DNA from 2 places in the Kitasatospora sp. NPDC058444 genome. Region 1 is predicted to be linked to the other one. Evidence: predicted binding sites of a transcription regulator. Region 1 holds the regulator's gene; the other holds the start of a gene.

Region 1 (3,969 bases):
CGAGCGCGGCCGCCGTCATCGGGATGGTGACGGTGCAGTGCAGGTCGTCCCCGCGCCGCTGGAAGATGGTGTGGCTGGTCTCGGCGATCTCGACGTACAGGTCGCCGGCCGGGCCGCCGCCGGGGCCGACCTCGCCCTCGCCGGCCAGCTGGATCCGGGTGCCGTTGTCGACACCGGCCGGGATCTTGACCGTCAGGGTGCGGCGGGCGCGCACGCGGCCGTCGCCGGCGCACTCCGGGCACGGGGTCGGCACGACGGTGCCGAAGCCCTGGCACTGCGGGCACGGGCGGGAGGTCATGACCTGGCCCAGGAAGGACCGGGTGACCTGGGAGACCTCGCCCTTGCCGCGGCACATGTCACAGGTCTGCGCCGAGGTGCCGGGGGCCGCGCCCTCGCCACTGCAGGTGGTGCAGGTGACGGCGGTGTCGACCTGGAGTTCCTTGGTGGTGCCGAAGGCGGCCTCCTCCAGGGTGATCTCCAGCCGGATCATGGCGTCCTGGCCGCGGCGGGTGCGCGAGCGCGGGCCGCGCTGGCCGGCCGCGGCGCCGAAGAAGGCGTCCATGATGTCGGAGAAGCCGAAGCCCGCCGCGCCGGCGCCGAAGCCGCCCGCGCCGCCGCCGCCCGGGGACAGCGGGTCCCCGCCGAGGTCGTAGACCTGACGCTTCTGCGGGTCGGAGAGCACCTCGTAAGCGGCGTTGATCTCCTTGAACCGCTCCTGCGTCTTCGGGTCCGGGTTGACGTCCGGGTGCAGTTCGCGTGCCAGGCGCCGGAACGCCTTCTTGATCTCGTCCTGCCCCGCATCCCGTCGGACGCCGAGTACCGCGTAGTAGTCCGTGGCCACCAAATGCTCCGCTTGTTCCGCCTGTAGTAGTGCTGCGACTGGACGCCACCGTTAAATCTTTTAACGGTGACCTTTGCTAGGACTCGGCCAGGATCTGGCCCACGTACCGCGCCACCGCTCGCACCGCCCCCATTGTGCCCGGGTAGTCCATCCGGGTCGGACCGATCACACCCAGTTTCGCCACGCTCTCGTCGCCCGAACCGTAGCCGACCGAAACGATCGAGGTGGAATTCAGCCCTTCATAGGCGTTCTCCCGCCCGATCCGGACCGTCATCGCGGCGTCCGCGGTCTCACCCAGGAGGCGGAGCAGGACGACCTGCTCCTCCAGGGCCTCCAGCACCGGCTGGATGGTGAGCGGGAAGTCGTGCCCGAAGCGGGTCAGGTTGGCCGTGCCGGCCAGCATGATCCGCTCCTCGTTCTGCTCGGCGAGCGTCTCGAACAGGGTCGCCAGGACGGTGCTGACGGTCGGCCGGTCGACCTGCTCGAACAGCGCCGGCAGCTCCTCCAGCAGCCCCGGGACCTCCGGGAGGCGCCGGCCGGCGGCCCTCGCGTTGATCCGGGCCCGCAGGTCCGCCAGCACCGTCTCGCCGACCGTGCCCGGGCAGTCGACCATCCGCTGCTCGACCCGGCCGGTGTTGGTGATCAGCACCAGCATCACCTTGGCCGGGGCCAGCGCCACCAGCTCGATGTGCCGGACGGTGGAGCGCGACAGCGAGGGGTACTGCACCACCGCGACCTGCCGGGTCAGCTGGGCGAGCAGCCGCACGGTGCGGGCGACCACGTCGTCCAGGTCGACCGCGCCGTCCAGGAAGTGCCGGATGGCCCGGCGCTCGGGAGCGCTCATCGGCTTGATCTCGGCGAGCTTGTCGACGAAGAGGCGGTACCCCTTGTCGGTCGGGATGCGGCCGGCGCTGGTGTGCGGCTGGTGGATGTAGCCCTCCTCCTCCAGCGCCGCCATGTCGTTGCGGACGGTCGCCGGCGAGACCCCGAGGTTGTGCCGCTCCACCAGGGCCTTGGAGCCGACCGGCTCCTCGGTGCCCACGTAGTCCTGCACGATCGCGCGCAGTACGGCGAGCTTGCGTTCGTCCAGCTGGCGGACCTCACCGGCCATGGGGCGCGCACCTCCGTCCTCGCACGTCGTCCGACTGTGTCCCTTGCTGCCGCGGGCCGTTCCGGGAGGCCCTCGGCCTTGGCACTCTGAACGTACGAGTGCCAGAACCGTACCTGCCAGTGTAAGGCCCGGGTCCTACGGCAGGAACGGCCCGAGCGGGGTGATCCTCCCCGCAGTTCCGGACACGGCCCGCGGGGCGCCGCCGGTTCGATCCTCCCGGCACCGGGGTGGTGCCGGGAGGCCGTCCGGGTGGCAGCATCGAAAGCGACGGCGAACGGAGGAGCAAGCGATGTCGAGCTCGGGCCAGCACACCCGTTTCGCGCCCGACCGCGGCCTGACCGGCCGCATGGTCGCGACGATGTTCGTGATCGGGCTGCTGTACGTCGGTTTCACCGGCCTGCTGATCGCGCTGCTGCGCGGCGCCTGGCCACTGATCGTCCTGATCTCCGGCGGGCTGTTCGTGGCCCAGTTCTGGTTCAGCGACAAGATCACCGAACGGGCGATGGGCGCCCACCAGGTGTCCCCGGAACAGTTCCCCCAGCTGCACGGCACCGTCGACCGGCTCTGCGCGCTGGCCGACATGCCCAAACCCCGGGTGGCGGTCGCCGACAACGACATGCCGAACGCCTTCGCCACCGGCCGCAACCCGCAGAACGCGGTGATCTGCGTGACCACCGGGCTGCTGCGCCGGCTGGAGCCGGAGGAGCTGGAGGGCGTCCTCGCGCACGAGCTGTCGCACGTCGCCCACCGGGACGTCGCGGTGATGACGATCGCCGGCTTCCTCGGCGTCCTCGCCGGGGCGATGACCCGGATCGCCGTGTACGGCGGGTTCATGGGCGGCGGGCGCAACAACAACGACCAGAACGCCGCCATCCTGGCGCTGATCATCCCGCTGGTGTCGATGGTCGTCTACGCGATCAGCTTCCTGCTCACCCGGCTGCTCTCCCGCTACCGCGAGCTGGCCGCCGACCGGGCCGCCGCCCAGCTCACCGGCCGGCCCAGCGCCCTCGCCTCGGCGCTCACCAAGGTGACCGGGCAGATCGCGGCCATCCCCAGCAAGGACCTGCGCCAGGCGCAGCCGTACAACGCCTTCTACTTCGCCCCCGCGCTGGGCGCCCGGGAGGCCGCCACGCAGCTGTTCTCCACCCACCCGAGCCTGGAGAAGCGGCTGGCGCAGCTGGCGAGGATCTCCGAGCAGCTCGGCCGCTGAGCCCCTGACGCGAAAGGACCGCCGTGGGAATCCTGGACGCCCTCTTCGGCCGCACCAAGCCCGTCAAGCCCGACCTCGACCAGCTGTTCGGCGTGCCGTCCGCCGCGCTCACCCTGGAGGCCGGGGCCGGGTTCACCCCCACCGGGCTCGGCTCGGTCTGCTTCGCGGCCGTCGAGGGCGCGGCCTTCGTGCAGGTCGAGCAGCAGGTCCGGGCGCTGCTGGACGCCGACACCGAACGCGGCGGCGTCCCGGTGGAGGCCTCCAAGGACGACTACGGCTACTCCTGGCTGCTCGCCCGGCACCGGCCCGAGGAGCTGCCGGAGCTGGTCAACGACCTGCACGCGGTCAACAGCGAACTGGAGGCGAACGGCTTCGGGCCGCAGCTGCTCTGCTCGCTGGTGGCCTTCCGCGACGGGCAGGGGCAGTCGCTGGCCCTGGTCTACCTCTACAAGCGGGGGACGTTCTACCCCTTCGCCCCGATGCCCGGCGGCGGGGAGAAGCGCAACAGCCCGCTGGAGCTGCAGGTCAACGCGATGCTGGGGAACGACCTGCGGCTGGAGAAGGACCTGAGCCGCTGGTTCCCGGTCTGGGGCGCGCCGGGCCTCTGACGCGCCGTCCGCCCTCCCTATGATCACCCGTATGCGCAGTCGCCCGTACGGACCCGACCTGACCCCGCCGTGGAAGAAGCAGGCCCCCGCCCCGGAGGTGCCCGCCGAGCGGGACCTGGTGGTCGAGGAGGCGGCGACCGGCTTCTGCGGGGCGGTGGTGCGCTGCGAGAAGACCGCCGAGGGGTTCACCGTCACCCTG
Region 2 (3,969 bases), on a different contig from region 1:
CGCGCAGTCGGCGCACAGCGGCCAGCGCCCGTACGCCTCCAGCAGCGCGTCCTGGACGTCCTGGGCGACCAGCCCGAGCACGTACTCGGTGCCGTCCGGCCACTGCTCCAGCCACCAGCGGCGGTGCGTCACGGCCTGTTCCACCAGCGAGACGACGGCGGCGTCCGCCACGTCCCGCGCGGTGAGGTCGGCCAGGATCAGTGCCCGCGCGTTGTGCAGGGCGGTCTCGATGTCGTCGGCAGCCATCCGTCCATCCTCTCCTCAAGTCCCCCGAACGCCGAAACGCCGTGTGGGCGGCCCCCCGAAGGGAGCCGCCCACACGGACGGGGAATCAACCGATCCGATCGAAGCGATCAGGATCAGAAGTCCATGTCACCGCCCGGCATGCCGCCGCCGGCGGCCGCGGCGGCCTTCTCCGGCTTGTCGGCGATGACGGCCTCGGTGGTGAGGAACAGCGCCGCGATGGAGGCGGCGTTCTGCAGCGCCGAGCGGGTGACCTTGGCCGGGTCGATGATGCCCTCGGCGACCAGGTCGACGTACTCGTTGGTGGCGGCGTTCAGGCCGTGACCGGCGGGGAGGTTGCGCACCTTCTCCACCACGACGCCACCCTCCAGGCCGGCGTTGGTCGCGATCTGCTTGATCGGGGCCTCCAGCGCGACCTTGACGATGTTGGCACCGGTGGCCTCGTCGCCGTCCAGCTCCAGCTTGTCGAAGGCGACACCGGCCTGCAGCAGGGCGACGCCACCACCGGCGACGATGCCCTCCTCGACGGCGGCCTTGGCGTTGCGGACGGCGTCCTCGATGCGGTGCTTGCGCTCCTTGAGCTCCACCTCGGTGGCCGCGCCGGCCTTGATGACGGCCACGCCGCCGGCCAGCTTGGCGAGGCGCTCCTGGAGCTTCTCGCGGTCGTAGTCCGAGTCGCTGTTCTCGATCTCGGCGCGGATCTGGTTCACGCGGCCCGCGACCTGCTCGCTGTCGCCGCCACCGTCGACAATGGTGGTCTCGTCCTTGGTGATGACCACCTTGCGGGCGGTGCCCAGCAGGTCGATGCCGGCGTTCTCCAGCTTGAGGCCGACCTCCTCGGAGATCACGGTGCCACCGGTGAGGATGGCGATGTCGCCGAGCATGGCCTTGCGGCGGTCACCGAAGCCCGGGGCCTTGACGGCGACGGACTTGAAGGTGCCACGGATCTTGTTCACGACCAGGGTCGACAGGGCCTCGCCCTCGACGTCCTCGGCGATGATGACGAGCGGCTTGCCGCTCTGCATGACCTTCTCCAGCAGCGGGAGCAGGTCCTTGACCGAGCCGATCTTGGAGTTGGCGATGAGGATGTACGGGTCCTCGAAGGTCGCCTCCATCCGCTCCAGGTCGGTGGCGAAGTAGGCGGAGATGTAGCCCTTGTCGAAGCGCATGCCCTCGGTGAGCTCGAGCTCCAGACCGAAGGTGTTGCTCTCCTCGACGGTGATGACGCCTTCCTTGCCGACCTTGTCCATGGCCTCGGCGATGAGCTCGCCGATCTGGGTGTCGGCGGCCGAGATGGAGGCGGTGGAGGCGATCTGCTCCTTGGTCTCCACGTCCTTGGCCTGGGCCAGCAGCTGGTCCGAGACGGCGGCGACGGCCTTCTCGATGCCGCGCTTCAGGGCCATCGGGTTGGCGCCGGCGGCGACGTTGCGCAGACCCTCGCGAACCAGGGCCTGGGCGAGCACGGTGGCGGTGGTGGTGCCGTCACCCGCGACGTCGTCCGTCTTCTTGGCGACCTCCTTGACGAGCTCCGCACCGATCTTCTCGTACGGGTCCTCGAGCTCGATCTCCTTGGCGATGGAGACACCGTCGTTGGTGATCGTGGGGGCGCCCCACTTCTTCTCCAGCACGACGTTGCGACCCTTGGGGCCGAGCGTGACCTTCACTGCGTCGGCGAGCTGGTTCATGCCACGCTCAAGGCCGCGGCGAGCTTCCTCATCAAAGGCGATGATCTTGGCCATCAGAAGTGGTCCTCCGGGACACGGTCGACTGCTCGGACCAAGGGGTGCCCGCGACGGACGGCCCTGGTGCGCGGAGGTCCATTCCCCTACCGCTCCCGGGGGCCTCACCGACCCGGTCCGCTGTCACTCTCACACTGTGAGTGCTAACGCCAATGATTAGCACTCCGGGTGGTCGAGTGCAAGCCCAATCGACCGATCCGCGAGCCGCCGACGGGGCCGCCCGGGAACGCCGACGGGCCCGTGCGACTCGCGTCGCACGGGCCCGTCGAGAAGCGAGAGGTCACCAGCCGTAGGGCCGCGCCGAGCTCCTGGGGTCGGAAGGGGTCAGACCGCCGCGCGGACCATGTCCGCCTGCGGGCCCTTCTGTCCCTGGGAGATCTCGAACTCGACCCGCTGGCCCTCCTCGAGGGTGCGGTAGCCGTCCATCTGGATCGCGCTGTAGTGGACGAAGACGTCCGCACCACCGTCGACCGCGATGAAGCCGTAGCCCTTCTCCGCGTTGAACCACTTGACGGTGCCCTGAGCCATTCCGAACTCCCCTAGTGCTGTGCTGGCCCTTCACGCGCCCGCAGGTCGCGGGCCCGGGTTGGTTGAAGGCCGGCCCGGGGAACCCCCCCTGGGCGCAGCCGTGCACGCCGCAACCCTCCGTGCAGGACGCCAGGCGGCTTCCGGCGAGCGGGTGATTGCGTCGACCGCCGCTGAATGTATCCGGATCGACGCCCTCTGCAACAGGGCCAGCCACCGGTAATTCCGCCCGGCCGGCAAGGGACAGGACGGGCCGAATCGGAATAATCTCGGCATTCCACGCCGGACATAGCGGACGAATTACCCAAATGTTTACGGGAATTCTGACATCCGCCTGACAGGTTTCACGGGGCCGGGCGCTCCCGGGCCGAGCACTGCGGGAGCCGAAAAGGAATCCATGTTCCCAGCCGAGCCACACTCTACTCCGACTCGACCGGGATATATTCCCGCCGAAATACAGCGGTCGCCCGCGCGTACGGAGACCGGAATTCCGTACGCGCGGGCGACCGCGGGTTCTCGCAAACTGCTCAGCAGCCGCCGGCCACCGCCGGGATGATCGAGATGCTGGCGCCGTCCTTGATCTCGGTCGCCAGGCCCTCGGCGAAGCGCACGTCGTCGTCGTTCACGTAGACGTTCACGAAGCGCCGCAGCTTGCCGGTGTCGTCCAGGATGCGGGCCGAGATGCCCGCGTGGTTCCTCTCCAGGTCGGCGACGACCTCGGCCAGGGTGGCACCCTCGGCGGTCACCTCGGCGGCGCCGCCGGTGTAGGTGCGCAGGATGGTGGGAATGCGGACGTTGGCGCTCATGACTCTCCTTGCTGGGGCGGGGGTGGTTCAGGCGGACGCGAGGCCGGCGGCGCGGAACGAGTCCAGCGTCGGGCGGATGACGGCGCTCATCCCGGCGTCGGAGACGGCGTCCAGGGTCTTCAGGCCGTCACCGGTGTTGATCGCGACGGTCTCCTTGGCCGGATCCAGCTGCCCGGTCTCGACCAGCTTCTTCAGCACGCCGACGGTCACCCCGCCCGCGGTCTCGGCGAAGACCCCCTCGGTCCGCGCCAGCAGCCGGATCGCCGCCACGACCTCGGCGTCCGTGACGTCCTCCACCGCGCCGCCGGTGCGGCGGGCGATGTCCAGCACGTACGGGCCGTCGGCCGGGTTGCCGATCGCCAGCGACTTGGCGATGGTGTTCGGCTTGACCGGCTTGATCACGTCCCGGCCGGCCTTGAACGCGGCCGACACCGGCGAGCAGCCCTCGGCCTGGGCGCCGAAGACCTTGTACGGCCGGTCCTCGACCAGACCGAGCCTGATCAGCTCCTGGAGGCCCTTGTCGATCTTCGTCAGCTGCGAGCCCGAGGCGATCGGGATCACGATCTGCTCCGGCAGCCGCCAGCCGAGCTGCTCGCAGATCTCGTACGCCAGCGTCTTGGAACCCTCGCCGTAGTACGGCCGCAGGTTCACGTTGA

What was found. The regulator HrcA, encoded in region 1, represses chaperone genes, less so after heat shock. The targets are predictions, from matches to a motif close to TTNGCACTCNGNNNNNCNGAGTGCNAA.
Region 2: a site for HrcA is predicted at 2,139-2,165, ahead of groL (chaperonin GroEL). Genes of this name have one in related genera too.

The regions. Positions count from the first base shown of each region.
Region 1 is NZ_JBHXLL010000001.1:34,983-38,951, reverse strand. It holds gene dnaJ (molecular chaperone DnaJ) at 1-841, opposite strand, end outside; gene hrcA (heat-inducible transcriptional repressor HrcA) at 918-1,952, opposite strand; gene htpX (zinc metalloprotease HtpX) at 2,242-3,162, shown strand; gene ACFWP2_RS00165 (hypothetical protein) at 3,186-3,770, shown strand; gene ACFWP2_RS00160 (DUF3097 domain-containing protein) at 3,802-3,969, shown strand, end outside.
Region 2 is NZ_JBHXLL010000002.1:8,033-12,001, reverse strand. It holds gene ACFWP2_RS02630 (hypothetical protein) at 1-246, opposite strand, end outside; gene groL (chaperonin GroEL) at 360-1,982, opposite strand; gene ACFWP2_RS02620 (cold-shock protein) at 2,307-2,510, opposite strand; gene ACFWP2_RS02615 (MoaD/ThiS family protein) at 3,035-3,313, opposite strand; gene thrC (threonine synthase) at 3,341-3,969, opposite strand, start outside.